Regions from separate parts of the Streptomyces sp. BA2 genome, predicted to be linked through region 3. Evidence: predicted binding sites of a transcription regulator. Region 3 holds the regulator's gene; each other region holds the start of a gene.
What was found. Region 3 encodes HrcA, which represses chaperone genes, less so after heat shock. Its sites were predicted from a motif close to TTNGCACTCNGNNNNNCNGAGTGCNAA; they were not measured.
Positions count from the first base shown of each region.

Region 1: a site for HrcA is predicted at 5,362-5,388, ahead of groL (chaperonin GroEL). Genes of this name have one in related genera too.
Region 2: a site for HrcA is predicted at 6,781-6,807, ahead of groES (co-chaperone GroES). Genes of this name have one in related genera too.

Region 1 is NZ_WSRO01000002.1:4,431,766-4,441,330, reverse strand. It holds gene E5671_RS22545 (alpha,alpha-trehalose-phosphate synthase (UDP-forming)) at 1-1,171, opposite strand, end outside; gene E5671_RS22540 (hypothetical protein) at 1,305-1,493, opposite strand; gene E5671_RS22535 (glucosyl-3-phosphoglycerate synthase) at 1,583-2,527, opposite strand; SAM riboswitch class I at 2,696-2,830, shown strand; gene thrC (threonine synthase) at 2,848-4,164, shown strand; gene E5671_RS22525 (MoaD/ThiS family protein) at 4,275-4,550, shown strand; gene E5671_RS22520 (cold-shock protein) at 4,975-5,178, shown strand; gene groL (chaperonin GroEL) at 5,548-7,173, shown strand; gene E5671_RS47070 (hypothetical protein) at 7,264-7,386, opposite strand; gene E5671_RS22510 (hypothetical protein) at 7,502-9,565, shown strand, end outside.
Region 2 is NZ_WSRO01000002.1:5,598,786-5,608,350, reverse strand. It holds gene E5671_RS28215 (sigma-70 family RNA polymerase sigma factor) at 1-94, opposite strand, end outside; gene E5671_RS28210 (response regulator transcription factor) at 361-972, opposite strand; gene E5671_RS28205 (WhiB family transcriptional regulator) at 1,363-1,731, shown strand; gene E5671_RS28200 (LysR family transcriptional regulator) at 1,754-2,650, opposite strand; gene E5671_RS28195 (MOSC domain-containing protein) at 2,730-3,407, shown strand; gene E5671_RS28190 (SDR family NAD(P)-dependent oxidoreductase) at 3,539-4,312, shown strand; gene groL (chaperonin GroEL) at 4,581-6,209, opposite strand; gene groES (co-chaperone GroES) at 6,329-6,637, opposite strand; gene E5671_RS28175 (polysaccharide deacetylase family protein) at 7,114-8,037, opposite strand; gene E5671_RS28170 (class I SAM-dependent methyltransferase) at 8,120-9,346, shown strand; gene E5671_RS28165 (sigma-70 family RNA polymerase sigma factor) at 9,397-9,565, opposite strand, start outside.
Region 3 is NZ_WSRO01000002.1:3,367,408-3,376,972, reverse strand. It holds gene E5671_RS17930 (DUF3097 domain-containing protein) at 1-756, opposite strand, end outside; gene E5671_RS17925 (MBL fold metallo-hydrolase) at 791-1,534, opposite strand; gene hrcA (heat-inducible transcriptional repressor HrcA) at 1,736-2,752, shown strand; gene dnaJ (molecular chaperone DnaJ) at 2,753-3,892, shown strand; gene E5671_RS17910 (nitronate monooxygenase) at 4,063-5,160, shown strand; gene E5671_RS17905 (16S rRNA (uracil(1498)-N(3))-methyltransferase) at 5,157-5,924, shown strand; gene E5671_RS17900 (hypothetical protein) at 6,036-6,605, shown strand; gene E5671_RS17895 (S41 family peptidase) at 6,651-9,565, shown strand, end outside.

The sequences.
Region 1 (9,565 bases), 1.1 Mb from region 3:
CATCGGAAACGACCGGGACCTCCTTGGCCACCAGGTTCATCCCGTCCCGGATGGGGTTCACCAGCGCCACGTCCGCCAGGCGGTACGCGGCCAGCGACCGGGCGAAGTCGTCCTTCACGTGGAGGACGACCGGGGTCCAACCCTCCACCCCGTACTCGGAGTTGATCTCGTCGGCCAGCGCCTGCACGGACGCCGTGTAGTCGCGGTACACCGCGAGGTCCTGCCTCGACGGGTAGGCGAAGGCCACGTGCACGACCCGCTCCCGCCACTCGGGCCGCGAGGCCAGCAGCTCCCGGTACGCCAGCAGCCCCCGCACGATGTTCTTCGACAGCTCCGTCCGGTCGACACGGACGATCACCTTCCGGCCGACACCCACCTGCTCCCGCAGCGCGACAAGCCGCTCCTCCACATCCGCCCGCCGCGACCGCTCCCGCAGGAAGTCCCCGTCAGCCCCGAGCCCGTGCACCCCGATCCGCGTACCGGTCGTACCGCCGAGGACGGCGACGCAGCACTCCGTGAACGCGTCCGCCCACCGGCCCGTCAGGAACGCCGCCCGGTCGGCCCCCAGGATGCCGCGCAGCAACTGCTCCGCGACGTCGTCCGGCAGCATCCGGAAGTAGTCCACCGGCGCCCACGGCGTGTGCGAGAAGTGGCCGATGCGCAGGTCGGGGCGCAGCTCACGCAGCATTCCCGGCACCAGGGCCAGGTGGTAGTCCTGGACGATGACCGCCGCGCCCGCCGCGGCGTTCTCGGCGAGTGCCTGGGCGAAGGCCCGGTTGTATGTCTCGTACGACGCCCACTGCGCCCGGAACTCCGGGCCGAAGGCCGGTTCGAGCGGGGTCTGGTAGAGCATGTGGTGGACGAACCACAGCACCGAGTTCGCGATCCCGTTGTACGCGTCGGCGTGCACCCCCTCGTGCGAGCCCGCGTCGATGTCGAGCATCCGTACGCCGGGCTCGCCGACCCCGCGCCGCACGGCCTCCCGGTCGCCGTCGCCAAGGGCCGCGCAGACCCACAGGGCGTCCGCCTCGTCGCCGATCGCGCTCAGGCCCGAGACGAGTCCGCCTCCGCCCCGCTTGGCCGTCAGTTCCCCGTTCTCCTCCAGGGTGTACGTGACGGGGCCGCGGTTGGACGCGACGAGGACCTGGGCGGCGGCGTGCTCGGAGACCATGTGCCGAACCTAGCCCTTCCGGGAAGGCCTCAAACGTGGGGGCGGGACCCGCAAGGGCCCGGCCGTATACGTTCGGGAACGACGCCTTCAGAGAACTACGCCTTCAGGGAGCGGCTCCTTCAGGGAGCGATGCCTAGTCGCGCCTGTAGCCGCTTCTGCTCCTCGCCGCCGCGACCGCCAGTGCGCCCAGTGCGCACAGCGCGATCGCGAGACCCGCGTACAGCATCGTGTCCGATTCGCCGCCCCTGCCCTTGTCGGCCGCCGCCGCCGCGGGCGCGGCCGGAGCGAAGAGTGCTCCTGCCACGAGGACGGCCGTGGCCATGGCCACGGCACCGACGCGTCGTACTTTTCCCATCACCTGTCTGAGCCACATAAGTGGGGAATGTAGACAAAATGCCCGGCTTGTGGCGGTTACGCCACGCGGCGTGCCGTGTACTCCGCGATGCCGCACATCGGCGGGCGCTCCTCCGTGTCCACCAAATGGGTCCGCGGCTCGAACCCGTGCTCGCCCCGTTCGAACTGAGTGAGCTCGGGCCGTACGAGATGGCCGCGCGCGAGCCGCAGCTGAGCCGTCCGGTAGATCGCCGCGGCCATCCGGCCGAGCGCCTGCCCGTCCTGGTGCCGGTGCTTGCGCACGCCGACGTCGACCTGCGCGAGCGCGTCAAGGCCCACGGTGTGCAGCGCGTCGACGAGCAGGCCCAGCTCCACTCCGTAACCGACGGGGAACGGCAGCCGCTCCAGGAGGGACCTGCGCGCCGCGTACTCGCCGCCCAACGGCTGGACGAATCCCGCCAGTTGGGGCCAGTGCATGTTCAGCAGCGGGCGCGCCATCAGCTCGGTGACTCGGCCACCCTGACCTGCGGTAGCGGCCAAGGGGCGGTCGTACATCGCCTTCACGAAGTCCACGTCGGGCTCGGTCAGGAGCGGGCCCACGATCCCGGTGACGAAGTCCGCCGAGAACTCCTTCAGGTCCGCGTCGACGAACGCGACGATGTCACCGCCGGTCACCAGGAGCGAGCGCCACAGGACCTCGCCCTTGCCGGGTACGGCCGGAACGCGCGGCAGGATCTCGTCCCGGTGCACGACCCGTGCGCCCGCCTCCCGCGCGACCTCGGCCGTACGGTCCTTCGAGCCGGAGTCGATCACCACGAGCTCGTCGACGAGCGAGACCTTCTCGACCAGCTCACGGCGGATCTCGGCGACGATCTCGCCGACCGTCCCCTCCTCGTCGAGCGCGGGCAGGACGACACTCACCGAGGCCCCCGACGCCCGCTTGGCGGCGACGAGTGCGCTGAGCGGACGGTCGGCAACGGACCAGGAACGCCTGGTCAGCCAGCGCTCGGCCTCTTCCAGCACGGGTGGCTCCTCCTGTGTGTGGCCTACATGTGATCCATCTCGCGGTTCGGACGACTATCTCAAGGGTCCAGGCCGTCGGTTACAGTCTTGAACAACGCGGATGACCATCGCATGTCGGGGGTCATCGCGTAACAAATGCCCCGGGCCCATGAAGCCCCGGCGCCATACCGCTCATCCAGAGGGGCAGAGGGATACGGCCCGTTGAAGCCCCGGCAACCATCCCGCCGACCGCGCTCGCGAGGTCTCGGTGGGGAAGGTGCCAATTCCGTCTCGCGGCGAGATGCGCCGCGAGGAAGATGAGGAGAAAGGGCCTCGCCTCCATGGCTGCGCAGACCGTCGCAACGAACGACACCACCACCCCCTCCACCACCACCACGGGTTCCGTGGACCTCGGCCCCGCGTCCGGCCTTTCCTGCCGCGAGTGCGGCGAGCTCTACGCGCTGGGCCCGATCTTCGCCTGCCAGGCCTGTTTCGGCCCGCTCGAAGTCGCGTACGACCTGCCGACCGGTGACCCCGAGGCGCTCCGGAAGCAGATCGAGTCCGGCCCCGACAACATCTGGCGCTACGCCCCCCTGCTGCCCGTCCCGGCGGATGTGGCCGAGAAGCCGAACATCAACCCCGGCTGGACCAAGCTCGTCAAGGCCGACAACCTCGCCCGTGAACTCGGCGTCGAGCAGGGCAAGTTGTTCGTCAAGGACGACTCCGGCAACCCCACGCACTCCTTCAAGGACCGCGTCGTCGCGCAGGCCATCGAGGCGGCGCGCGCCTTCGGCTTCACCACCCTGTCCTGCTCCTCCACCGGCAACCTCGCCGGAGCCGTCGGCGCCGCCGCGGCCCGCGCCGGCTTCCGCTCCTGCGTGTTCATCCCGCACGACCTGGAGCAGGGCAAGGTCGTCATGGCCGCGGTCTACGGCGGCGAGCTCGTCGGCATCGAGGGCAACTACGACGACGTGAACCGCTTCTGCTCCGAGCTCATCGGCGACCCGCTGGGCGAGGGCTGGGGCTTTGTGAACGTGAACCTGCGGCCGTACTACGGCGAGGGCTCCAAGACGCTCGCGTACGAGATCTGCGAGCAGCTGGGGTGGGTCCTTCCCGACCAGCTGGTCATCCCGATCGCGTCGGGCTCGCAGCTCACGAAGATCGACAAGGGCCTGAAGGAGCTCATCAAGCTGGGTCTCGTCGAGGACAAGCCCTACAAGATCTTCGGCGCCCAGGCCGAGGGCTGCTCGCCGGTGTCCACCGCCTTCAAGGCCGGGCACGACGTCGTACGCCCGCAGAAGCCGGACACCATCGCCAAGTCGCTCGCCATCGGCAACCCCGCCGACGGGCCGTACGTCCTGGACATCGCGCGTCGCACGGGCGGTGCGGTGGAGGACGTGAACGACGAGCAGGTCGTCGAGGCGATCAAGCTTCTGGCGCGGACCGAGGGCATCTTCGCGGAGACCGCGGGGGGCGTGACGGTCGGCGTCACCAAGAAGCTGATCGAGGCGGGCCTCATCGACCCCACCTTGACCACGGTGGTGCTCAACACCGGCGACGGCCTCAAGACCCTCGACGCTGTTGCCGAGACCTCTCAGGCGACAGCCACGATCCGTCCCAGCCTTGACGCGTTCCGCGCCGCGGGTCTCGCCGGTTAGCCGCCGCAGGGCCTGATCGCCGTCGCCGACGGGCGGTCGTGGTCCGTCCTCGCGCAGTTCCCCGCGCCCCTTGCAGGGGCGCTTCCTCCCCGCATCAAGAGGTGAACCCCATGAGCGTCAACGTCCGCATCCCCACCATCCTTCGCACCTACACCGGCGGTAAGGCCGAGGTCGCCGCCGAGGGGGCGACCCTCTCCGAGGTCATCGCCGACCTCGAGGCCAAGCACGCCGGCATCGCGGCCCGTGTCCTGGACGACCAGGGCAAGCTGCGGCGCTTCGTGAACGTGTACGTGAACGACGACGACGTCCGCTTCGAGCAGGGTCTTGAGACCGCGACGCCGGACGGCGCCGGCGTCTCGATCATTCCTGCCGTCGCCGGCGGCTGATCCTTTTCACAAACACCCTGCGTAATTCTGATTGCCCCCTCCGCGAGAGAAACGGAGGGGGCAATTCCATGTGGTTGAGCGCGGTACAGTTGGGAAGCGAGCTTCCCCGTTTGTGCCGAGCGCATATACGAAGTCGCCCCGAGGGCGACAAGAAGTAGCCAAAGTGCACTGCCCATTTGCCCCTCCCGTGGCATTTGTCTGGCCCGACTTGCCCTGAACTCCGGCGAATTCTCCGCATATAACCGATCAGGCGTGCCCAGAATTCTCGTCCGATTGACCTGTTGCAGAGGGCAGTTGGACAGATACATTCAGCCGCGGTCGACGCGTTCCGGCGCACGCCTCCACAACCCATTGGGGGGGTGAGGTCTGACCCGGGTCCGCGAAGTGCGGGCCCGTGCAAGGGCCAGTAATAGGGGAGTTAGGCATGGCTCAGGGCACCGTCAAGTGGTTCAACGCGGAGAAGGGGTACGGCTTCATCGCGGTCGACGGTGGTGCGGATGTTTTCGTCCACTACAGCGCGATTCAGATGGACGGCTACCGCACCCTTGAAGAAGGTCAGCGAGTGGAGTTCGAGATCTCGCAGGGCCAGAAGGGTCCGCAGGCGGACATGGTCAAGCTCGCCGTCTGATCTCGGCGCGATCGGCCAGCGACTTAGCGAGTGACGAGGGGCCCGTATCCCGACAGGGGTACGGGCCCCTCGTACGTCCTCGGCTCCGGCCCGCCGTGCACCTCCTGGACGCGCGCCCCCTCGTACGCCGGAGATCCGCGAGAGGCGCTTGCACTCGCAGGGGTCGAGTGCTAATCATTGGGCTTAGCACTCTCCGAGTGAGAGTGACAGAACTTGGATCGGGTCGGTGAGGCCCGCAGGCCGGGTGGGGCAAGGAACCACAAGGTTTGCAGGCCGTCCGTCGCGGGCGCTGGCGCGATCCGGAGCAAGCCTCCCCCAAGCTCTTGATGAGCAGGGGGGACCCCCTTCTGTCCGGGAGGACCACTTCACATGGCCAAGATCATCGCGTTCGACGAGGAGGCACGGCGCGGCCTCGAGCGCGGCATGAACCAGCTCGCCGACGCCGTCAAGGTGACCCTGGGCCCCAAGGGTCGCAACGTCGTCCTCGAGAAGAAGTGGGGCGCCCCCACGATCACCAACGATGGTGTTTCCATCGCCAAGGAGATCGAGCTCGAGGACCCGTACGAGAAGATCGGCGCCGAGCTGGTCAAGGAGGTCGCGAAGAAGACGGACGACGTCGCCGGTGACGGCACGACGACCGCGACCGTCCTGGCGCAGGCGCTGGTCCGCGAGGGCCTTCGCAACGTAGCCGCCGGTGCCAACCCGATGGCCCTCAAGCGTGGCATCGAGAAGGCCGTCGAGGCCGTCTCGGGCGCCCTGCTCGAGCAGGCCAAGGACGTGGAGACCAAGGAGCAGATCGCTTCGACGGCCTCCATCTCCGCCGCCGACACCCAGATCGGCGAGCTCATCGCCGAGGCGATGGACAAGGTCGGCAAGGAAGGCGTCATCACCGTCGAGGAGTCGCAGACCTTCGGTCTCGAGCTTGAGCTCACCGAGGGCATGCGCTTCGACAAGGGCTACATCTCGGCGTACTTCGCCACCGACATGGAGCGTATGGAGGCGTCGCTCGACGACCCGTACATCCTGATCGTCAACTCGAAGATCTCGAACGTGAAGGACCTCCTTCCGCTCCTCGAGAAGGTCATGCAGTCCGGCAAGCCGCTGCTGATCATCGCCGAGGACGTCGAGGGCGAGGCCCTGTCGACCCTGGTCGTCAACAAGATCCGTGGCACCTTCAAGTCCGTCGCCGTCAAGGCCCCGGGCTTCGGTGACCGCCGCAAGGCCATGCTCGGCGACATCGCCATCCTCACCGGTGGCACCGTCATCTCCGAGGAGGTCGGCCTCAAGCTGGAGAACGCCGGTCTCGACCTGCTCGGCCGTGCCCGCAAGGTCGTCATCACCAAGGACGAGACGACCATCGTCGACGGCTCCGGTGAGAGCGACCAGGTCCAGGGTCGCGTCAACCAGATCCGCGCCGAGATCGAGAACTCGGACAGCGACTACGACCGCGAGAAGCTGCAGGAGCGCCTGGCGAAGCTCGCCGGCGGTGTTGCGGTCATCAAGGCCGGTGCCGCGACCGAGGTCGAGCTCAAGGAGCGCAAGCACCGCATCGAGGACGCCGTTCGCAACGCGAAGGCCGCCGTCGAGGAGGGCATCGTCGCCGGTGGTGGCGTGGCCCTCATCCAGGCCGCCGCTGTCTTCGAGAAGCTTGAGCTCGAGGGCGACGAGGCCACCGGTGCCGCCGCTGTGAAGCTGGCCCTCGAGGCCCCGCTGAAGCAGATCGCGGTCAACGCCGGCCTTGAGGGCGGCGTCATCGTCGAGAAGGTGCGCAACCTTCCCATCGGCCACGGCCTGAACGCCGCGACCGGTGAGTACGTCGACATGATCGCCGAGGGCATCCTCGACCCGGCGAAGGTCACGCGCTCTGCCCTGCAGAACGCCGCGTCCATCGCCGCGCTGTTCCTCACCACCGAGGCCGTCATCGCCGACAAGCCGGAGAAGGCGGGCGCTGCCCCGGCCGGCGGCGGCATGCCGGGCGGTGACATGGACTTCTGATCGACCTCTGGTTGATCGACGTCCCGTACGTACCGAGGGCGGCACTCCTTCTCACGAAGGGGTGCCGCCCTCGGCGTTTTCCCGCGTGACCTATGCCAGCAGGGTCCTGACCGCGACGGCGAGCAGCGCCAGATCCAGGACGATCGCCACGATCAGCGAGAGCGCGGTGAGAACGGCGGTACGGGACGCAGAGGACTGGGAGGACGGGGACACGAAAGCTCCTCGGTGAGTGTGCCCGGCAGGGACGAGAGGACTGTCCCGAACTCCGTGTTCACCGGGGTGCGCCTGGACGAAAATGAACGGCAGCGAACGGAGACAGGGGGCGCGGGTGGCGGACGGTGCGGGCGGCGGAGCCGCCGAGAGCGCGCTGGCCCGGTTACGCAAAGAGCTGCGGCACCGGCGCGACTGCGCGGGGCGGACCGTGGACCAGCTCATCGCGCGCGCGGCGGCGAACGGCGTCCGCCTGGGCCGCACCACGGTCAGCCAGGCCTTCAACGACGGCCACCAGGCGCCCACGTGGCGAACCGTCCACGCCCTGGCCCGCGCCATGGGAGCCGAGAGCGCCGGTCTCGCCCGCCTGAGGGAGCTGTGGGAGCAGGCCTCGCCCCGAGAACGAGAAGGCGCCTCGCTCCCGCAGCCGAGGGCCGACGTCTCCCCGGCGCCGCCGCGGGAACCGGCCACCGCCGACGTCGACCCGGCCCTCCTGGAGGTGCACGAAGCCGTCCTGCCCGGCCCGGCCCCCGGCGGACTGCCGTTCCTGACCCCGTACCTGAGCCGCCGCCACGACGACGAGCTGCGCCGGTGCCTGGAGCCCGCGTTCGCCGGGGAGCGCTCCGTCCTGGCCCTCGCGACCGGCGGGTCCTCCACCGGGAAGACCAGATCCCTGTACGAGGCGCTGCGCACCCTCGCGCCCGGCCGGCCCCTGCTGCGCCCCCGGAACCACGTCGGCCTCCTGGAGCTGCTGCGCGCACGGGAGTTGGGCCCGGGCCCGGTCCTCTGGCTCGACGAGGCGCAGCGCTTCTTCCACGGCGGACCCGGCGCCGAGGAGGCTGCGGACCTGCTGCGGCTGCTGCTGCTCGCACGGCCGGGCGTCGTGGCCGTCGGGACCATGTGGACCGAGCCCTACCAGGAGCTCCTGGCCAGGCCCGGCACGGTGGCCGACCCGCACAGCCGCGTGCGGGCGCTGCTCGAATCGCCCGCCACACGCAGAGTGGCGGTGCCCGACCGGCTTTCGGGCCCGGACCGCGTGCGCTGGCGGGAGCTCGCCGACTCCAGCGGGGACCAGCGGATGGCCGACTCGCTGAACGCGGGCGCGCGCGACGGCCTGGTCGTGCAGCACCTCAGCGGCGGTCCCGAGCTGCGGGAGGCCTACCGCGCGGGGCCCGGCGCCCACTTCAGCCACGTGGAACACGCGCTCATCAGCACGGCCCTCGCGGCACGCGGCCTGCGCCACTACGCCCCGGTGCCCGGCGCGCTCCTCGCCCAGGCCGCCGACGCCGCGCTCGACGCCCGGCACCGGCCCGCCGACCCCCACTGGGCGGACGTCGCGCTGCGCTCCCTCACCTCCGGAGCGCGTCCGGACGGCCGCCGTACGGACATCCGCTCCACGCTGACCGCGCTGGTCGCCGTGCGGGCGACCGCGGGCGGCGAGGCGGCGTACGAACCGGCCGACTACCTGGAGCAGGCGCTGCGGGCCGAGGGGGCGCTCCCGGAGCCGACTCCCGCGCTGTGGCGGGCACTTGAGGAGCACACGACGGACGCGCACCTGCTGTTCGCGGCGGCGCACGAGGCCCACTGGCGCAACTTCAGGAAGCAGGAGGTGCGGCTGCTGCGCAGGGCGATCGCCGCGGGCCACCCGCACGTGCTGCAGAGCCTGATGTTCGCGCTGCCCCGGGAGACCTGGCGGGGCGAGGACGTGATGGGCTGGATCGCCGACCACGCGGGGCTCGTGAGCCGTGACAGCACCCGCCTCTTCCTGTGGAGCCTGCACGGCTCATGGCCGGAGGCCGAGGCCCGCATCGTGCGGAGGGCCGTGGAGCGCGTGGACATCACCGACCCGCGGGACGTCACCGCCCTCCTGTCCGATCTGGAGCAGATCGGGCACGAGGGGGTGCTCCTCGCCCGTGACCCGGTGGCGCGCATGCGGCTGCCCGAACCGCCCCTTGCCGCACGGCTGTTGTACCGCCTGCGGTTCCGGGGGCACACGGACGCGGCCGTCCGCCTCGCCGACCGGCTCCTTCCCGGCGCCGACCTCACGTGCGCGGGGCTCGCCGCCGAACTCCTCGGGGCGCTGCGCGCCGCCGGGGACCGGGGCGCCGACCTCGCCGCCGTGGCGCACGAGGCGGCTCGGCGCGTCGACGTGAGCGACCAGGACAGCGCCCTGGTCGTGCTG
Region 2 (9,565 bases), 2.2 Mb from region 3:
GCACATGAGCCAGCAGATCGTGCGTCGCCTGCTCGTCACCCTCGACCGCGCGAAGGACGAGGGCACCGATCACCGTCGTCCTGTCATCGCGCATCGGTCCATGGTGCCTTGGCGCTGATTGATCCGCGGCACCACGTCCGTAGTTGTGCACCGAAGCGTTATGAGCGGGTGCGCCGGAACTCATCTCGTGCGCCCTCCCCTCCCGCTCGACCGACCTGTCCCCGAGGAACTCCACACCTCAAGGATGCGGCATCGGCGGCGAAGCAACGGCAACCGCTCCCGCGAGAGGGAGCGACGGGCGTCCGTCACCCCGCCCACCACACGGCGGGCGGGGATCGCCGTGCCCGCACGGCGGCACACCTATCGGACCAGGCCCCAGCGGAAACCGAGCGCCACGGCATGCGCGCGGTCCGAGGCGCCGAGCTTCTTGAACAACCGCCTGGCGTGGGTCTTGACCGTGTCCTCGGAGAGAAAAAGCTCACGTCCGATCTCGGCGTTCGACCGGCCGTGGCTCATGCCCTCGAGCACCTGGATCTCACGCGCGGTGAGCGTGGGCGCCGCGCCCATCTCGGCCGAACGCAGTCTGCGCGGAGCCAGTCGCCACGTCGGGTCGGCGAGCGCCTGCGTGACGGTCGCGCGCAGTTCGGCGCGCGAGGCGTCCTTGTGGAGATAGCCGCGGGCACCGGCGGCGACCGCGAGTGCGACCCCGTCCAGGTCCTCGGCCACGGTGAGCATGATGATGCGCGCACCGGGGTCGGCGGACAGCAGCCGCCGGACCGTCTCCACGCCGCCCAGACCGGGCATGCGTACGTCCATCAAAATCAGGTCCGAGCGGTCGGCACCCCAGCGGCGGAGGACTTCCTCGCCGTTGGCCGCTGTCGTCACACGCTCGACGCCGGGCACGGTCGCGACCGCGCGGCGGAGCGCCTCTCGGGCGAGCGGGGAGTCGTCGCAGACGAGGACGGATGTCATGACTGTCCTCCGCGGCTCTCACAGCTGCTGCGCGTCACCTTGAGCCTCCAGGCTGGTACTTATTCGTCACCTGTGCGGTTGACGCTCTCGGACATCTGCCCGAGCGCTTGTTCTTTCAACCGCCTCCGCACTCTCAACGACGGTCACCCGAAAGAGTTACGGGGCGGTGGGCCACCTTCGGCACTCTACGTGAGGGCGCGGACACGGAGCAGGCAGCGCAAGAGACCCTCAACGTTTCATCACAACCCATGCCCCATTTAGCCCTCTTCCTTCCCTTTTGCTGGTGTCTGTGGCTAGATTTTCCAATGAGTCATATTTTCATCTCCTTAGACAGTAGATGTACGGTCGTGGGCACCGTATCCGCGCAGAACGGCTACCAGGAGACAAGCAATGGCAGATTTCTCCCGCCTTCCCGGACCGAACGCAGATCTCTGGGACTGGCAGCTCCTCGCCGCCTGCCGCGGGGTCGACAGCTCGCTCTTCTTCCACCCCGAGGGTGAGCGGGGCGCGGCACGCAGCGCGCGTGAGAACTCCGCCAAGGAGGTCTGCATGAGGTGCCCGGTACGCGCGGAGTGCGCAGCTCACGCCCTCGCGGTACGGGAGCCGTACGGCGTGTGGGGCGGTCTTACCGAGGACGAGCGCGAGGAACTCATGGGCCGCGCCCGCAACCGCCTCGTCACGACGTCCGCACCCTCGGCATCGGCGTCGGCGTCGGCCGCGGCCAGGGCATCAAGCGGCGGCATGGTCACGCACAACTGAAGGAACGTTTCTTCAGAAGAGCTCAGCGCTCCGCGGCGCGCGCGAGGTGGTCCAGCGTGGCTGCCACAGCGGGCACTTGCGCCAGATCCGGCAGGGTGAGCGCGACGATCTCGCGCTGGACGGCAGGCTCCACCGTCACTGTGCGTGCACCTTTGGGGCGTACGGACTCGATGGCGAGCTCGGGCATCACCGCGACCCCCAGGCCCGCGCCGACCAGTCCGATCACCGCCGGGTAGTCGTCGGTCGCGAAATCGATGCGGGGCACGAAGCCCGCCCCTTCGCAGACCTCGACCAGCTGCCTGCGACAGCGCGGACAGCCCGCGATCCACGGCTCGTCGGCCAGCTCCCCGATGGCGACCGCCTCCGCCTTGGCGAGCCGATGCCCCTCGGGCACCAGACCGACGAGCCGGTCGGCCAGAAGCGGACGTACGACCAGGTCGTCCCATTCCTCCGCGGCCGACGCGCCCTCGTACCGGAAGGCGAGTGCCACGTCGCAGTCGCCCTCGCGCAGCATCTCGACCGAGCGCGGCGGCTCGGCCTCCACGAGCGATACCCGGGTGCCGGGGTGCGCCGCGCGCAGGGCGGCCAGTGCGCTCGGCACCAGCGTCGAGCTGCCGCTGGGGAAGGAGACGAGGCGGACCCGGCCCGCCCGCAGGCCCGCGATCGCGGCGACCTCCTCCTCGGCGGCCGTCAGCCCCGCCAGGATCCCGGCAGCGTGCCGGACCAGGGCCTCGCCCGCCTGGGTCAGGCGCATCTCACGCCCTGTGCGGATCAGCAGTGTCGTGCCCGCGGAGGCTTCGAGCGCCTTCATCTGCTGGCTGACGGCGGGCTGGGTGCAGCCGAGCTCGCGCGCCGCGGCGGAGAAGGAGCCGGTGGCGGCGACCGCACGCAGGACGCGGAGATGACGGGCCTCGATCATGACGCAAGCATAAGCGACGCTTGGGTCGGGCAGCGAATAATGTGTCGACCCTTTGAGCGAGCTCGCCTAGCCTTTCGCCATGAAGCTTCTCTCCGTGAATCTGGGCCGGTACAAGGCCGTGGAGTACACCGACGCCCCCTCGGGCGGCACCGGCATCGACAAGCAGCCCGCCGAAGGGGCCGTACGGGTGACGGCTCCCGGCACGAAGGGGGTCGGCGGGAGCGGGGTGGCGGGGGACGAGGTCTGCGACCTGCGGCACCACGGCGGCGACGACCAGGCCGTGTACGCCTACGCGCGCGAGGACCTCGACGAATGGGAGCGGCTGCTCGGCCGCCCGCTGCCCCCTGGCTCCTTCGGCGAGAACCTCACGACGTCCGGGCTCGACGTGAGCGGCGCGAAGATAGGCGAGCGCTGGCGCGTCGGCCCCGATCTGCTCCTCGAAGTGACATCGGGCCGCATTCCCTGCCAGACGTTCCAGGGCCACCTCGGCGAGACGCGGTGGGTCAAGCGTTTCACCCAGCAGGGCGCTCCCGGCGCCTATCTGCGGGTGATCGAACCGGGTGAGATCCGCGGCGGGGACGCGATGGAGATCGTGCACCGGCCTGCGCACGACGTCACCGTCGCCCTCCAGTTCAGGGCCGTCACGACGGAGAGGCACCTACTGCCGAGCCTGCTCGCCGCCGGGGACGCGCTGCATCCCGAGTCGGTCGATGCGGCTCGGAAGTACGCGGAGAAGTACGGCTCCCAAGCTTCATAACCGGCATGACCGGCGTAACTGGCCGTCGGGCCCGGCGACTTGGTCCTGGCCCGACGCGAAAACGGAAGCAGAGCAGGCCGGGAGGGCCTCCGGGCACCACAGCGGTCACCGGATCTCACTAGCCTTGGTCCATGACTACGGCTCTGATTACGGGATCGACCGCCGGTATCGGCGCAGCCTTCGCACGGCGGCTCGCCGGTGACGGCCACAACCTGGTCCTGGTGGCACGGAACACCGAGCGGTTGCGGGAACAGGCGACCGAACTGCACGACCGGCACGGCATCGAGGCGGAGGTGCTCACCGCGGACCTCGCGACCGACGACGGGATCGCCGCCGTCGAGAAGCGGCTCGCGGACCGCAGGAACCCGGTCGACCTCCTTGTGAACAACGCCGGGTTCGGCAACAAGGGCCAGTACCTGGAGGTGCCGATCGAGGACGAGCTGACGATGCTCAAGGTGCACTGCGAGGCGGTGCTCCGGCTGACGTCGGCGGCGACGGAGTCGATGCGGGAGCGCGGCCGCGGTGGCGTCGTCAACGTCGCTTCGGTGGCGGCGTTCGTGCCGCGCGGGACGTATGGCGCGTCGAAGGCGTGGGTCGTGCAGTTCACGCAGGGGGCGGCGAAGGACCTGGCCGGCTCCGGGGTGCGGCTGATGGCCCTGTGCCCCGGATTCGTACGGACCGAGTTCCATGAGCGCGCCGGGATGGGGACGTCCAACATCCCCAAGTGGATGTGGCTCGACGCGGACAAGCTGGTCGCGGCCGCGCTGACCGACTTGGCGCGGGGCAAGACCCTCTCGATCCCGGACCCCAAGTACAAGGCGATGATGGGCGTGGTGAAGGTGACCCCGAGGGCGCTGCTCGGCGGCGTGACATCCCGTACCGGCCGCAAGTACGGCCCGCAGTAACCCTGATGGACGGGGCTGCGTCTGCCGAAGCCCCTCAGTCGCCGACTGCGAGTCGTGGTCCGTCCTCGCGCAGTTCCCCGCGCCCCTGACGGGGCGCTCGCCGAAGTCGGCCTCAGGGGCGCGGGGAACTGCGCGACCAGCCGAAAACGGCTCGCGGCCGGCAACGAAGAACAACCCGGCAGACGCTCCCCCCAGAAAAGGCCGAGGCCCGGCTTCCCTTGTGAAGGGAAGCCGGGCCTCGGTCACCGTTCAAGCCGAGCGCAGCGGGTCAGTGGGAGTGCCCGTGCCCGTGGCCGTGACCGGCCTCGCCCTCTTCCTCGGCCGGCTTCTCGACGACCAGGGTCTCGGTCGTCAGCAGCAGCGAAGCGATAGAGGCGGCGTTCTCCAGCGCGGAGCGCGTCACCTTGACCGGGTCGATGACGCCGGCCTTGACCAGGTCGCCGTACTCGCCGGTCGCGGCGTTGAAGCCGAAGCCCTTGTCGAGCTCGGCGACCTTCGAGGTGATGACGTAGCCCTCGAGGCCGGCGTTCTCGGCGATCCAGCGCAGCGGCTCGACGGCGGCGCGGCGGACGACGGCGACACCGGTGGCCTCGTCGCCCTCCTTGCCGAGGTTGCCCTCGAGGACCTTGACGGCGTGCACCAGAGCGGAGCCACCACCGGAGACGATGCCCTCCTCGACCGCGGCGCGGGTCGCGGAGATGGCGTCCTCCAGACGGTGCTTCTTCTCCTTGAGCTCGACCTCGGTCGCGGCGCCGACCTTGATCACGCAGACGCCACCGGCGAGCTTCGCCAGGCGCTCCTGCAGCTTCTCGCGGTCCCAGTCCGAGTCCGTGGACTCGATCTCGGCCTTGATCTGGTTGACGCGGCCCTCGACCTCAGCAGCGTTGCCGCCGCCGTCGACGACGGTGGTGTCGTCCTTGGTGATGGTCACGCGGCGGGCGGTGCCGAGCACGTCAAGGCCGACCTGGTCGAGCTTGAGGCCGACCTCTTCGGCGATGACGGTGCCGCCGGTGAGGGTGGCGAGGTCACCGAGCATGGCCTTGCGGCGGTCGCCGAAGCCGGGGGCCTTCACCGCGACGGCGTTGAAGGTGCCGCGGATCTTGTTCACGACCAGGGTCGAAAGGGCCTCGCCCTCGACGTCCTCGGCGATGATCAGGAGCGGCTTCGAGGCGTTGGTCTGGATGACCTTCTCGAGCAGCGGCAGCAGGTCCTGGATGGACGAGATCTTGCCCTGGTGGATGAGGATGTACGGGTCGTCGAGGACGGCCTCCATACGCTCCTGGTCGGACACCATGTACGGGGACAGGTAGCCCTTGTCGAAGGCCATGCCCTCGGTGAAGTCCAGCTCAAGACCGAAGGTGTTGGACTCCTCGACGGTGATGACACCGTCCTTGCCGACCTTGTCCATCGCCTCGGCGATGAGCTCGCCGACCTGCGGGTCCTGGGCGGACAGACCGGCGACGGCCGCGATGTCGGCCTTGTCGTCGATGGGGCGCGCGGTGGCGAGGAGCTCCGCGGAGACGGCCGCGACGGCGGCGTCGATGCCCTTCTTCAGGGCGGCCGGGGATGCACCGGCGGCGACGTTGCGCAGGCCTTCCTTGACCAGGGCCTGGGCGAGCACGGTCGCGGTGGTGGTGCCGTCACCCGCGATGTCGTTGGTCTTGGTCGCCACCTCCTTGACGAGCTGCGCGCCGAGGTTCTCGTACGGGTCCTCGACCTCGACCTCACGGGCGATGGTGACGCCGTCGTTGGTGATGGTGGGGGCGCCGAACTTCTTGTCGATGACGACGTTGCGGCCGCGGGGGCCGATCGTCACCTTGACCGTGTCGGCAAGCTTGTTGACGCCGCGCTCGAGGGCGCGACGGGCGTCCTCGTCGAACTTCAGGATCTTCGCCATGGGAGCGGTTCAGCCCTCTCGGAAACTCGGGTTTGACGAACGAACTGCGCCCCTCGCCGCCCGGCAATCAGCAGGGGTGGCCAGGGGCGCAGCTCAAAGCATGTTTCTGCTCGGGTGAATTACTTCTCGACGATCGCGAGCACGTCGCGAGCCGAGAGGACGAGGTACTCGTCGCCGTTGTACTTCACCTCGGTGCCGCCGTACTTGCTGTACAGCACGACATCGCCGACCTTGACGTCGAGCGGCAGGCGCTCGCCGTTCTCGAAGCGGCCCGGGCCCACTGCGAGGACAGCACCCTCCTGGGGCTTCTCCTTCGCGGTGTCCGGAATGACCAGGCCGGAGGCCGTGGTCTGCTCGGCGTCGAGCGGCTGGACCACAATGCGGTCCTCGAGCGGCTTAATGGCAACCTTGGAGCTGGCGGTCGTCACGATCCGGTCTCCCCCTTCGGAGATCTACGGGGTTAACAGTCTGGGGTGGCGACCAGGTGGATCCGTCGTCGCGGGTGCCGGACCTGCCCGTCGCTGTTGGCACTCTCCAGTGGTGAGTGCCAAGGCCGAGACTAGGACGACGATTAGCACTCGGTCAAGCGGACTGCTAATTCACTGACGCGGGTCTTATCCGGGTGGAGGCGTGGGGGATCCCCCACGCTCCTCCGGGCAACGCTTCCCCGCGACGGGCGGTTCCGTCTCCGTTGGCGTGTGCCGCCCCGTTTTCGGCGCACCCGCGGGCGGGGGAGCACAGCTGGGCGAGGCCGCGGGTTTCCTCGGCGGGACCTTCTCCGCCGCCTTTCTGCCCAGGCGTTCGATCGGGTCCACCGACTGCGCGCACCCCGTGAGCAGTGCGGGCGCGAGCACGCCTGCCGCGAGCGCGCCGACGAGGAACCTCCGCGCCCGCGCCCGCCCGGTCACAGGTAGTCCTCCAGCCTGGCCACGGCGTACCCCTTGTCGGTGACCGTCTTCATGACCTTGCGGATCATGTCGGGCATCGTGCCCTTCCAGTCCTCGCGCCCCCGGAAGTGGGTGAGGATGATGTCGCCGGGGTGCAGGTCCCGGTCCCACTCGCGCCAGTCCATGCGGTTGGGGAAGGCCTCGGACGCCCACAGCGGCACGGCCTTGATCCCGCAGGACTTGGCGGCCCGCAGCGTGTCCGCGTTGTAGTTGCCGTACGGCGGGCGGAAGAGCTCGGGCCGCTTGCCGTAGCGCTTCTGGATGGTGTCCTGCATGCCGCAGATCTCCCGGCGCTGACTCGCGTACGAAAGCCCCGGCATATAGCGGTGGTTGAGGGTGTGGTTGTTCAGCACGACGCCGCGGGACTGCATCTTCTTGAAGTAGCCGTAGTCCTCCTTGACCAGGTAGTCGCTGAGGAACGCGGTGTACGGGATCTGCAGTTCGCTCATCATCTTGAGCAGCGCCGGGTCCTTCTCCGCGCCGTCGTCGATGGTCAGGAAGACGATCTTCTTCTTGGTCGGGATGGTCGTGAACACGGGCGGAAGACCCGCCTGCCCCTTGACCTCGAACCCCTTGCGCGTGGTGATCTTCGGCTTCTTGGCCGGGGCTGGCGGCGCCGCCAGCGGGGTCTTCGCCAGGCCCCAGCGTTTCGCGGCGGCGGCACGGGCGACCTGGGTGACGCGGAGTTTGTGGGCGTAGGAGTCGAGGGCGCGGGCGGGCGGCGCGTCCAGACGCTGCTGACCGGGGGCGGGGCTGGCTCCGCCGTCGTCGCCCGAGGCACAGCCGGAGGCGATCGCGGCGACGACGAGAGCGGCCACTGCGGCCCGTACATGGCGCGTCCGCCTTCTGCCGTATTTTACGTTTTGTCGTACTAGTTGCATGGCGCCGGATCCTTGCAGCTCACAGCCCCGCTGTTGGGCCGACACCGCCACCGGAGGCACACCATCCACCGACTGGCCCACAATGGGCCGGGTGAACGACCTCGACCGCGACTCGACCGCCCTGACCTCCTTCTCGGCGCTGCTCACCCCAGAAGGCCGGTCCCTGCTCGAACTCGACGAGGTGCGGGAGGCCGATCCGGCCCGGGAGCTGGCTGTCGCCACCCGTCTGCGCCGCGACCACCCAGCGGAGCTGGTCACGGCGGTCCTCGCGCAGGCGCGGCTGCGGCGGCGGGCCGTGGCGAAGTTCGGCGCCAAGGACGCGGGGCGGATGTTCTTCACGCCGAACGGCGTCGAGCAGGCGACCCGGACGAGCGTGGCCGTGCACCGCGCCGCGAGCTTCAAGGCCCTCGGCGTACGGAGTGTGGCCGATCTCTGCAGTGGCGTCGGCGGCGACGCGATCGCCCTCGCCCGCGCCGGGATCGCCGTCCTCGCCGTCGACCGCGACCCGCTGACCTGTGCGGTGGCGCGGGCGAACGCGGAAGCTCTGGGGCTCGCGGAGTTGATCGAGGTACGCGAGGCCGATGTCACGGAGGTCGACACGTCCGCGTACGACGCGGTCTTCGTGGACCCCGCTCGGCGTGGGGGGCGGGGCCGCATCTTCGATCCCGAGGCCTACTCGCCGCCCCTCTCCTGGGCGATCGAGGCCGCCCGCCAGGCTCCGCACGCGGCGCTGAAGATCGCTCCCGGCATTCCGCACGAGGCGGTTCCCGCCGATGCCGCGGCGGAGTGGATCTCGGACGGCGGGGACGTGAAGGAGGCCGTGCTGTGGTTCGGCACGGACACCCCGTCCTCGCACCGCGCGACCCTGCTGCCCTCGGGGGCATCCCTGTGGTCCTCGCTCGACGCGATGCTGCCGGATCCGGAGGTGCGGGCGGTGGGACGCTATCTGTACGAGCCGGACGGCGCCGTCATCCGTGCCCATCTGGTGGCGGAGGTGGCCGCGCGGGTGGAGGGCGGTCTGATCGACGAGACCATCGCGTACGTCACCTCCGACGCGCCGCACACGACGCCGTACGCGGTGGCGTACGAGATCACCGATCAACTCCCCTTCGGGGTGAAGAAGTTGAAGGCGGTGCTGCGGGAGCGGGAGGTCGGGATCCTGACGGTGAAGAAGCGGGGCTCGGCGGTGGAGCCGGAGGAACTGCGACGGAAGGTGAAGCCGCAGGGCAAGAACTCCGCGACGGTGTTCCTGACGAGGGTGGCGGGGGCGCCGGCGATGCTGATCGGGCGCCCCGTGGCGGAAGCCTGAAGCCCCCGGGTCCTGGGCACCGTCGATCACCGGCTCCGCCGAGTTCGTCCTCAATCGCCGGACAGGCTGGAAGATTCAGCTCGCCCCAGCAACAACTCCCGCTCCCGCTCGTTCCGCGTGAGCCCCGCCGCCCGCTCGAACTCCGCCCGCGCCTCCGCCACCCGCCCCAGCCTCACCAGCAGGTCACCCCGCACGCTCGGCAGCAAGTGGTAGTCCTTC
Region 3 (9,565 bases):
GCGTACCGAGCCCAGGATCCGTTGCCAGGCCGCGCCAGTGTGGGGCGGCCAGCCCAAGGCCTCGCAGACGCCCGTCTTCCAGTCGAGCCCCCTCGGCACGCGGGGCCACGCAGCGATCCCCACCGAGGACGGCTTCACCGCCTCCCACACGTCGATGTAGGGGTGCCCCACCACCAGCGCCGACGGAGAACTCACCGCCGCCGCGATCCTTGACTCCTTGGAGCCGGGCACCAAGTGGTCCACCAGGACGCCCAGACGCGCGTCAGGGCCGGGGGCGAACTCCTCGACGATCGCGGGGAGGTCGTCGATGCCCTCCAGGTACTCGACGACCACACCCTCGATCCGCAGGTCGTCGCCCCACACCCGCTCGACCAGCTCCGCGTCGTGCCGCCCCTCGACGTAGATCCGCCCGGCACGGGCGACCCGGGCCCGCGCCCCCGGCACGGCCACCGAGCCCGAGGCGGTACGTGTGGGACGTACAGGCGAGGTGGAGGAAGCGGCAGTCGACGGGCGGACCAGCGTCACCGTCCGGCCCTCCAGGGCGAAGCCGCCCGGCGTCATCGGGAAGACGCGGTGCTTGCCGAAGCGGTCCTCCAGGGTCACCGTCGGACCCTCCGCCGTCTTCTCGCAGCGGATCACCGCCCCGCAGAAGCCGGTGCTCAGCTCCTCCACCACGAGGTCCGCATCCGCTGCGACCTCCGGCACGGGCTTCGGCTTCTTCCACGGCGGCGTGAGGTCTGCGGAGTACTGGCGCATTCGCACGACGATAAGAGAAGTGGCGTACGACCGGCTACGACACGCCGAAGCGGGCCGCCAGTGTGGCGCGTTGCGCACGGACAAAAGCCGCATCGACCACCGCACCGTGCCCCGGCACGTACAGCGCGTCCTCCCCGCCCAGGGAGAGGAGCCGGTCGAGCGCCGCCGGCCATCGCTTCGGGACCGCGTCCGTCCCCGCCTGCGGTTCGCCCGACTCCTCGACCAGGTCTCCGCAGAAGACGATCTCCGGAGAGCTGTCCGTGCCGGGGACCAGGACCGCCAGGTCGTGGCCCGAGTGCCCCGGGCCGACGTTCGCGAGCAGCACCTGCACCCCGCCGCCCAGGTCGAGCGTCCACTCCCCGCACACCAGGTGGTGCGGGTGGACGAGCAGATCGGCGGCCTCCGCGGCCGCGTCCGGGTCGACGCCCTGCCGCACGGCATCGTGGCGCAGTTCGTCGCGGCCCCTCGCGAGGAGAGCGTCGAGGCCGACCGCGCCGTACACCTCCACGCCCGCGAACGCCGCGGCGCCAAGGACATGGTCGAAGTGCGGGTGCGTCAGAGCGAGGTGCGTGACCCGGCGGCCCCCGCCGAGGATGTCGCGCGCCTGGGTGCGCAACTGTGCCCCCTCGCGCAGGGTCGCCCCCGCCTCGATCATCAGCGCCGATTCGCCGCCGACGACAAGGCCCGCCGTGCAGTCCCACACCGGGAGGCGCCGCCGTCCCACATGCGGCGCGAGCCGCTCCCAGCCCGCCTCGTCCCAAGCCAGTGCCACGTCCATGAGTCGACGCTAGCCCCGCACGGGCGCCTTGGCAGCCGCCGCCTCGCCTGCCGGACCGACACAGGAGGTCCGGCCCTTGCCGGGGTCGTACCTCGCGGCCGTACACTGGGCGCGGTACAGGCTGGCACTCGCCCGCGGGGAGTGCCAGGCACAGCCGCAGGGCAGACAGGTTTCAGGGCAAAACGGTGGAGGTGTGCGCGGATGCTGAATGAACGCAGGCTCGAGGTGCTGCGCGCCATCGTCCACGACTACGTCGGCACCGAGGAGCCCGTCGGCTCCAAGGCGCTCACCGAGCGGCACAGCCTCGGGGTCTCCCCGGCCACGGTCCGCAACGACATGGCGGCGCTGGAGGAGGAAGGGTTCATCGCCCAGCCCCACACGAGCGCGGGCCGCATCCCGACCGACAAGGGGTACCGCCTCTTCGTCGACAAGCTCGCGGGCGTCAAGCCGATGGCGGCGCCGGAGCGCAGGGCCATCCAGAACTTCCTCGACGGCGCCGTCGACCTCGACGACGTCGTGGCGCGCACGGTGCGGCTGCTCGCGCAGCTGACCCGGCAGGTCGCGGTCGTGCAGTATCCGTCCCTCACCCGCTCGACGGTGCGGCACGTGGAGCTGCTCTCGCTGGCTCCCGCCCGCCTGATGCTCGTACTGATCACGGACACGGGCCGGGTCGAGCAGCGCATGATCGACTGTCCCGCACCGTTCGGCGAGACCTCGCTCGCGGATCTGCGGGCGCGGCTCAACAGCCGGGTCGCGGGCCGCCGCTTCGCGGATGTGCCGCAGCTGGTGCAGGACATGACGGAGTCCTTCGACGCGGAGGACCGGGGCACGGTGGCGACGGTGCTCTCCACCCTCCTCGAAACCCTCGTCGAGGAGACCGAGGAGCGGCTGATGATCGGCGGAACGGCCAATCTCACCCGCTTCGGACATGACTTTCCCCTCACCATCAGGCCCGTCCTGGAGGCTCTTGAGGAGCAGGTCGTCCTGCTCAAGTTGCTTGGCGAGGCCACGGATTCGGGCATGACCGTACGGATCGGTCACGAGAACGCCCATGAGGGACTCAGCTCCACTTCCGTGGTCTCCGTCGGCTACGGTTCGGGCAGCGAGGCAGTAGCCAAACTCGGCGTGGTCGGCCCGACCCGCATGGACTATCCGGGAACGATGGGAGCAGTACGCGCAGTGGCACGTTACGTCGGACAGATCCTGGCGGAGTCGTAAGTGGCCACGGACTACTACGCCGTACTAGGCGTGCGCCGCGACGCTTCCCAGGACGAGATCAAGAAGGCCTTCCGGAGGCTTGCGCGAGAGCTTCACCCGGACGTGAATCCGGATCCGAAGACTCAGGAGCGCTTCAAGGAGATCAACGCCGCGTACGAGGTGTTGTCGGACCCGCAGAAGAAGCAGGTCTACGACCTCGGCGGCGACCCGCTGTCCCAGCAGGGCGCAGGCGGGGGCGCGGGCGGTTTCGGGGCCGGTGGCTTCGGCAACTTCTCGGACATCATGGACGCGTTCTTCGGGACGGCGTCGCAGCGCGGCCCCCGGTCGCGCACGCGCCGTGGCCAGGACGCCATGATCCGGCTCGAGATCGACCTGGACGAGGCGGCCTTCGGGACCACCAAGGACATACAGGTCGACACGGCGGTCGTCTGTACGAGCTGCAGCGGTGAAGGTGCCGCGCCGGGGACATCCGCTCAAACGTGTGACATGTGCCGCGGTCGCGGCGAGGTGTCGCAGGTCACGCGGTCCTTCCTCGGTCAGGTCATGACGTCGCGGCCGTGCCCGCAGTGCCAGGGCTTCGGCACGGTCGTGCCCACTCCGTGCCCCGAGTGCGCCGGCGACGGCCGCATCCGGTCGCGGCGGACGCTCACCGTGAAGATCCCCGCCGGTGTCGACAACGGCACGCGGATCCAGCTCGCGGGCGAGGGCGAGGTCGGCCCCGGCGGCGGCCCCGCCGGCGACCTGTACGTGGAGATCCACGAGCTGCCGCACGCCGTGTTCCAGCGGCGCGGGGACGATCTGCACTGCACGGTCACCATCCCGATGACGGCCGCGGCTCTGGGCACCAAGGTGCCCCTGGAGACGCTGGACGGCCTGGAAGAGGTCGACATCCGGCCGGGCACGCAGTCCGGTCAGTCGGTGCCGCTGCACGGCAGGGGCATCACGCACCTGCGGGGCGGCGGTCGCGGAGACCTCATCGTGCACGTCGAGGTCCTCACGCCGAGCAAGCTGGACGCGGAGCAGGAGCGGGTCCTTCGGGAGCTGGCGGTGCTGCGGGGCGAGGAGCGGCCCACGGGGCAGTTCCAGCCGGGGCAGCAGGGCTTGTTCTCACGCCTCAAGGACGCGTTCAACGGTCGCTGAGATTTCGGTGCTCCGGTGCCGGAGGGTTTGCCCTCCGGCGCCGGAGCATTGCCGATTTCTGCGGGGTGCCGGGTGGGTGGGCGGGAAAGTCTGTAGCCCGCCGCAGGCGCCCGCGGGCAAGGCGCAAGGGGCGATTCGGCCGCCCGCCCAGGGCATGGCACGATGCGTTCATGTCCTCCGCACTGACCGATCTCTGCCGCCTTCCGATCGTGCAGGCCCCCATGGCGGGCGGCGCTTCGTGCCCCCAGCTCGCCGCGGCCGTGTCCGAGGCCGGGGGGCTCGGATATCTCGCCGCCGGGTACAAAACCGCCGACGGGATGTACCAGGAGATCAAACAGCTGCGGGGGCTCACGAGCCGCCCGTTCGGCGTGAATCTGTTCATGCCGCAGCCCGAGTACGCCGACGCCGCCGCCGTCGACGTCTACCGCAACCAGCTCGCCGGTGAGGCCGCCTGGTACGAGACGCAGCTCGGCGATCCGGACAGCGGACGCGACGACGGCTACGACGCCAAGCTCGCGATCCTCGTCGAGGACCCGGTGCCGCTGGTGTCGTTCACCTTCGGCTGCCCCACCCGCGACGTCTTCGACGCCTTCGCGCGGGTCGGCACCATCACCGTCGCCACCGTCACCTCGCCCGAAGAGGCGCAGACCGCCCAGTGGTCGGGCGCCGACGCCGTGTGTGTGCAGGGCATCGAGGCCGGTGGCCACCAGGGCACGCACCGCGACAACCCCGAGACGGACGGCGCCGGAATCGGCCTTCTCTCGCTCATCGCGCAGGTGCGCGACACCGTGCAGATCCCCGTCGTCGCGGCCGGCGGTCTGATGCGCGGCTCGCAGATCGCCGCGGTGCTCGCGGCAGGCGCGGACGCCGCGCAGCTCGGCACGGCCTTCCTGGTCTGCCCCGAGTCGGGCGCGAACGTCCTGCACAAGCAGGCCATGACCAACCCGCTGTTCACCCGGACCGAACTGACCCGCGCCTTCTCAGGACGCCCCGCGCGGGGCCTGGTCAACCGCTTCATGCGCGAGCACGGCCCTTACGCCCCCGCCGCCTACCCCCAGATCCACCACCTCACCAGCGGCCTGCGCAAGGCCGCGGCCAAGGCCGGTGACGCGCAGGGCATGGCGCTGTGGGCGGGGCAGGGCCACCGCATGGCGCGGGAGCTTCCCGCGGGGCAGCTCGTGGAGGTCCTCGCGGCCGAACTGGCCGCGGCGAAGGACGTGTTGGCGGCCGGGGGGCAGCAGGGGACCCACCCCGGGAGCCAGGCGTGACCGCGCCCGTCTTCGTCGTCGAGACCTTCGAGACCTTCGAGACCTTCGAGAACACGGCCGCGGGCGGCGAGGGGCGCTACGTACTCGACGGTCCCGAAGGACGCCATGCCGTCTCCGTGAAGCGGCTGCACGCCGGTGAGGACGTCGTCCTGACCGACGGGGCCGGGCGCTGGGCCGAGTGCGTGGTCCTGGACACCGAGGGCAAGGACCGGCTGATCCTGCGGATGGACTCCGTACAGGAAGAGGCGCCGCAGGAGCCCCGGATCACCGTCGTACAGGCGCTGCCCAAGGGGGATCGCGGTGAACTCGCCGTCGAGACCATGACGGAGACCGGCGTCGACGCGATCGTGCCCTGGTCCGCGTCGCGCTGCATCACACAGTGGAAGGGCGAGCGCGGCCTCAAGGCGCTCGGCAAGTGGCGTGCCACGGCGCGCGAGGCGGGCAAGCAGTCGCGCCGGGTGCGCTTCCCCGAGGTCGCGGAGGCCGCGTCGACCAAGCAGGTGGCGGCGCTGCTCGCCTCCGCCGACCTCGCCGCGGTCCTGCACGAGGAGGGCAGCGAACCGCTGGCCACAGCCGACCTCCCGACGGCCGGGCACATCGTCCTCGTGGTCGGCCCCGAGGGCGGCGTATCCCCGGACGAACTGGCGTCCTTCGCGGACGCGGGCGCGAAGCCGTACCGCCTGGGGCGCAGCGTGTTGCGTACGTCGACCGCGGGGACGGCGGCGGCCGCACTGCTCCTGGGACGCACGGGCCGCTGGTCCTGAACCCGCCGGGGCGGAACCCGGGGGAGTGGACGCAAAGGGGTCTACCGTCACGCGGCTAGTAGTGGCACTCTGCCGCCTATGGGGGCATTGAGGCGCTTACGTGATCGTGCGGTGGACGTACGCGGACGGCGCCGGCGGGTGCTGTACGCCGTCGGGTTCGCGGGGGCGGCGGTGATCGGGGTCACCGCGTGCGACCCGGTCGATGGAGGCATGAACACCGCGGCCGTCGCGATCACCACCGACGAAATGGCGACCAAGGAGCTGGAGCGGCAGCACCTCGACGTGCTGTGGATCAGCTGTAACGCCCGCTACAAGGACCGGGTCACACCGTCCAGCGGCTCTCCGGACCGCGACACCGCCGTCACCGTCGACTGCCAGGGGCAGGCCAGGAACGGAAAGGGTTCGGACAACACCAGCGAGGTCACCGTCAAGGGCTCGGTGTGGTCCGTCGTCGACGGACACTGCGTACGCGGGAACCTCACCGCCAAGGTCGACGGCAAGGAGTGGTTCCGCGTGGACGTACTCGGCGACTGCGCCGGAGGCGACGAACCGGAGCAGCCCGAGGATCCGGACCAGCCGGATGAGCCCGACCAGCCGCCCGCGGCGACCGTCACGGTGACCGCCACGCCCGACCCGCCGCCGCAGCAGCCCGATCCGACGTGCTCATGCAGGGGCAAGTGATCCAAAACCCTGCCCGGCTCCGCCGAGGCTGCCTAGGCTGGCTGCGTGACACTGACTGGACACCCCGCGTATCTCCGGTTTCCGCATCTGCGCGGCGAGTTGGTCGCCTTCACCGCCGAGGACGACGTCTGGGTCGCGCCCCTCGACGGTGGCCGGGCATGGCGCGTCAGCGCCGACAACATGCCGGTGAACCACCCCCGCATCTCCCAGGACGGGACGACCATCGCGTGGACGTCCACGCGTGACGGCTCCCCCGAGGTGCATGTCGCTCCCGTCGACGGCGGGTCGTCCAAGCGCCTCACGTATTGGGGCAGTTCACGGACGTCCGTGCGCGGCTGGACCCCGGACGGGCGGGTTCTCGCCGTCAGCACGTCCGGCCAGGCCTCGCTGCGCCGCAGCTGGGCGCGGGCCGTACCGCTGGACGGCGGGCCCGCGGACACGCTGCCGTACGGAGTCGTGGGGGACGTCGCGTACGGCCCACGGGAGGGCCAACTCCTCCTGCTCTCCGCGCCGATGGGGCGCGAGGCCGCCTGGTGGAAGCGGTACCGCGGCGGCACGGCGGGCAAGCTCTGGATCCGGCGCGGCGGTGCCGGGGACGGCGGTACCGGCGACGAGGGCGGCGACGACCGCTTCGTACGCGTCCATGAAGAGCTCGACGGGAACATCGAGTACCCGCTGTGGGTGGGGGAGCGTATCGCCTTCCTCTCCGATCACGAAGGCGTCGGCGCCGTCTACTCCTCGCTGCCCGACGGCTCCGATCTGCGCCGGCACACCGGCGTCGACAGCTTCTACGCCCGGCACGCCGCCACCGACGGCACCCGCGTCGTGTACGCGTCCGCGGGTGAACTCTGGCTCCTTGACGACCTGGTGGACGCCGAGCCGCGCCGCGTCGACGTCCGCCTCGGCGGCCAGCGCACCGACCTCCAGCCGTTCCCCGTGAGCGCCGCGCGCTGGTTCGGCGCCGCCGCTCCCGACCACACGGGACGCGGCAGCGCCGTCTCCGTGCGCGGCGGCGTGCACTGGGTGACCCACCGCGAGGGGCCCGCCCGCGCGCTCGCCGCCGAGCACGGAGTGCGCGCACGGCTGCCGCGCACGTTCCGCGTCGACGGCGAGGAACACGTCGTGTGGGTGACGGACGCGGAGGGCGACGACGCGCTCCAGTTCGCGCCCGCCACGGGCCTCGCGCCGGGTGCCACGCCCCGCAGGATCGCCGCCGGGCAGCTGGGCCGGGTGCTCGGCCTCGCCATGGCACCCGACGGCAGCCGGGCCGCCGTCGCCTCGCACGACGGGCGGGTGCTGCTCGTCGAGCGGGAGAGCGGGGAGGTGCGCGAGGTCGACCGCGGGGAGGACGGGGACGCCACCGGGCTCGTCTTCTCGCCGGACTCGGCCTGGCTGGCGTGGTCGCATCCGGGGCCGCGTCCGCTGCGCCAGCTGAAGCTGGCCAACACGGCCGACCTCTCGGTGTCCGACGCGACTCCGCTGCGGTTCCGTGACTACGCGCCCGCGTTCACGCTTGACGGCAAGCATCTGGCGTTCCTGTCCGCGCGGGCCTTCGACCCTGTCTACGACGAGCACGTCTTCGACCTCGCCTTCGTAGGAGGTTCGCGGCCGTACTTGATCACGCTGGCCGCCACCACACCCTCACCCTTCGGGCCGCAGCGGCACGGGCGGCCCTTCGAGGCGCCCGACAAGGACGAGACCCCGGACAGCGAGGGCTCGCCCGTCACCCGCATCGACCTCGACGGCCTGGCCGACCGCATCGTGCCGTTCCCGGTCGAGGCCGCCCGTTACTCGACCCTGAGGGCCGCCAAGGACGGCGTCCTGTGGCTGCGGCACCCCGTGCGGGGCGTCCTCGGCGCGTCCCGCGCCACGCCGACGGACCCCGACCCGCAGACCGAGCTCGAGCGCTACGACCTCGTACAGCAGCGCATCGAGGAACTGGCGTCGGACGCCGACCACTTCGCCGTCAGCGGGGACGGCAAGCGGGTGCTGCTGTGGGCCGACGGAAAGCTGAAGGTCGTGCCGAGCGACCGTCGGGCCTCCGGTGACGAGAGCTCCGACTCGAACATCACCGTCGACCTCACGCGGGTCCGGCAGACGGTCGATCCGGCTGCGGAGTGGCGCCAGATGTACGACGAGGCCGGGCGCCTCATGCGGGACAACTTCTGGCGGCCCGACCTGGGCGGGGTCGACTGGGACGGCGTCCTCGACCGGTACCGTCCGGTGCTCGACCGGGTGGCCACGCACGACGACCTCGTCGACCTGCTGTGGGAGGTCGCCGGGGAACTCGGCACCTCGCACGCGTACGTCATGGGGGGCGGGGCCTGGGGAAGTTCGGCGGTGCGGCAGGGGCTGCTCGGCGCGGATGTCTCGCGGGGCGAGGACGGGGCGTGGCGGATCGACCGGATCCTCCCCTCCGAGACGTCGGACCCGGCCGCCCAGTCGCCGCTCGCCGCGCCGGGGGTGGCGGTGCGGGCGGGAGACGCGCTCCTTGCGGTGGCGGGCCGGCCGGTCGATCCGGTGGCGGGACCCGGACCCTTGCTGGTGGGTACGGCGGGGAAGCCGGTGGAGCTCACGGTGTCGCCCGCGGGCGGGGGCGATCCACGGCACGCGGTGGTGATCCCGGTCGACGACGAGGAGCCGTTGCGGTACCACGCGTGGGTCGTCGACCGGCGTGCGTACGTCCACGAGCGGTCAGGCGGGCGGCTCGGCTACCTCCACGTGCCGGACATGCAGGCTCCCGGCTGGGCGCAGATCCACCGGGACCTGCGGGTGGAGGTGGCCAGGGACGGTCTCGTGGTGGACGTACGGGAGAACCGGGGCGGGCACACGTCCCAACTGGTGGTCGAGAAACTGGCCCGGAAGATCGTGGGCTGGGACCTGCCGCGGGGCACACGGCCGTTCAGCTACCCGGCGGACGCGCCACGCGGACCCGTCGTCGCTGTCGCCAACGAATTCTC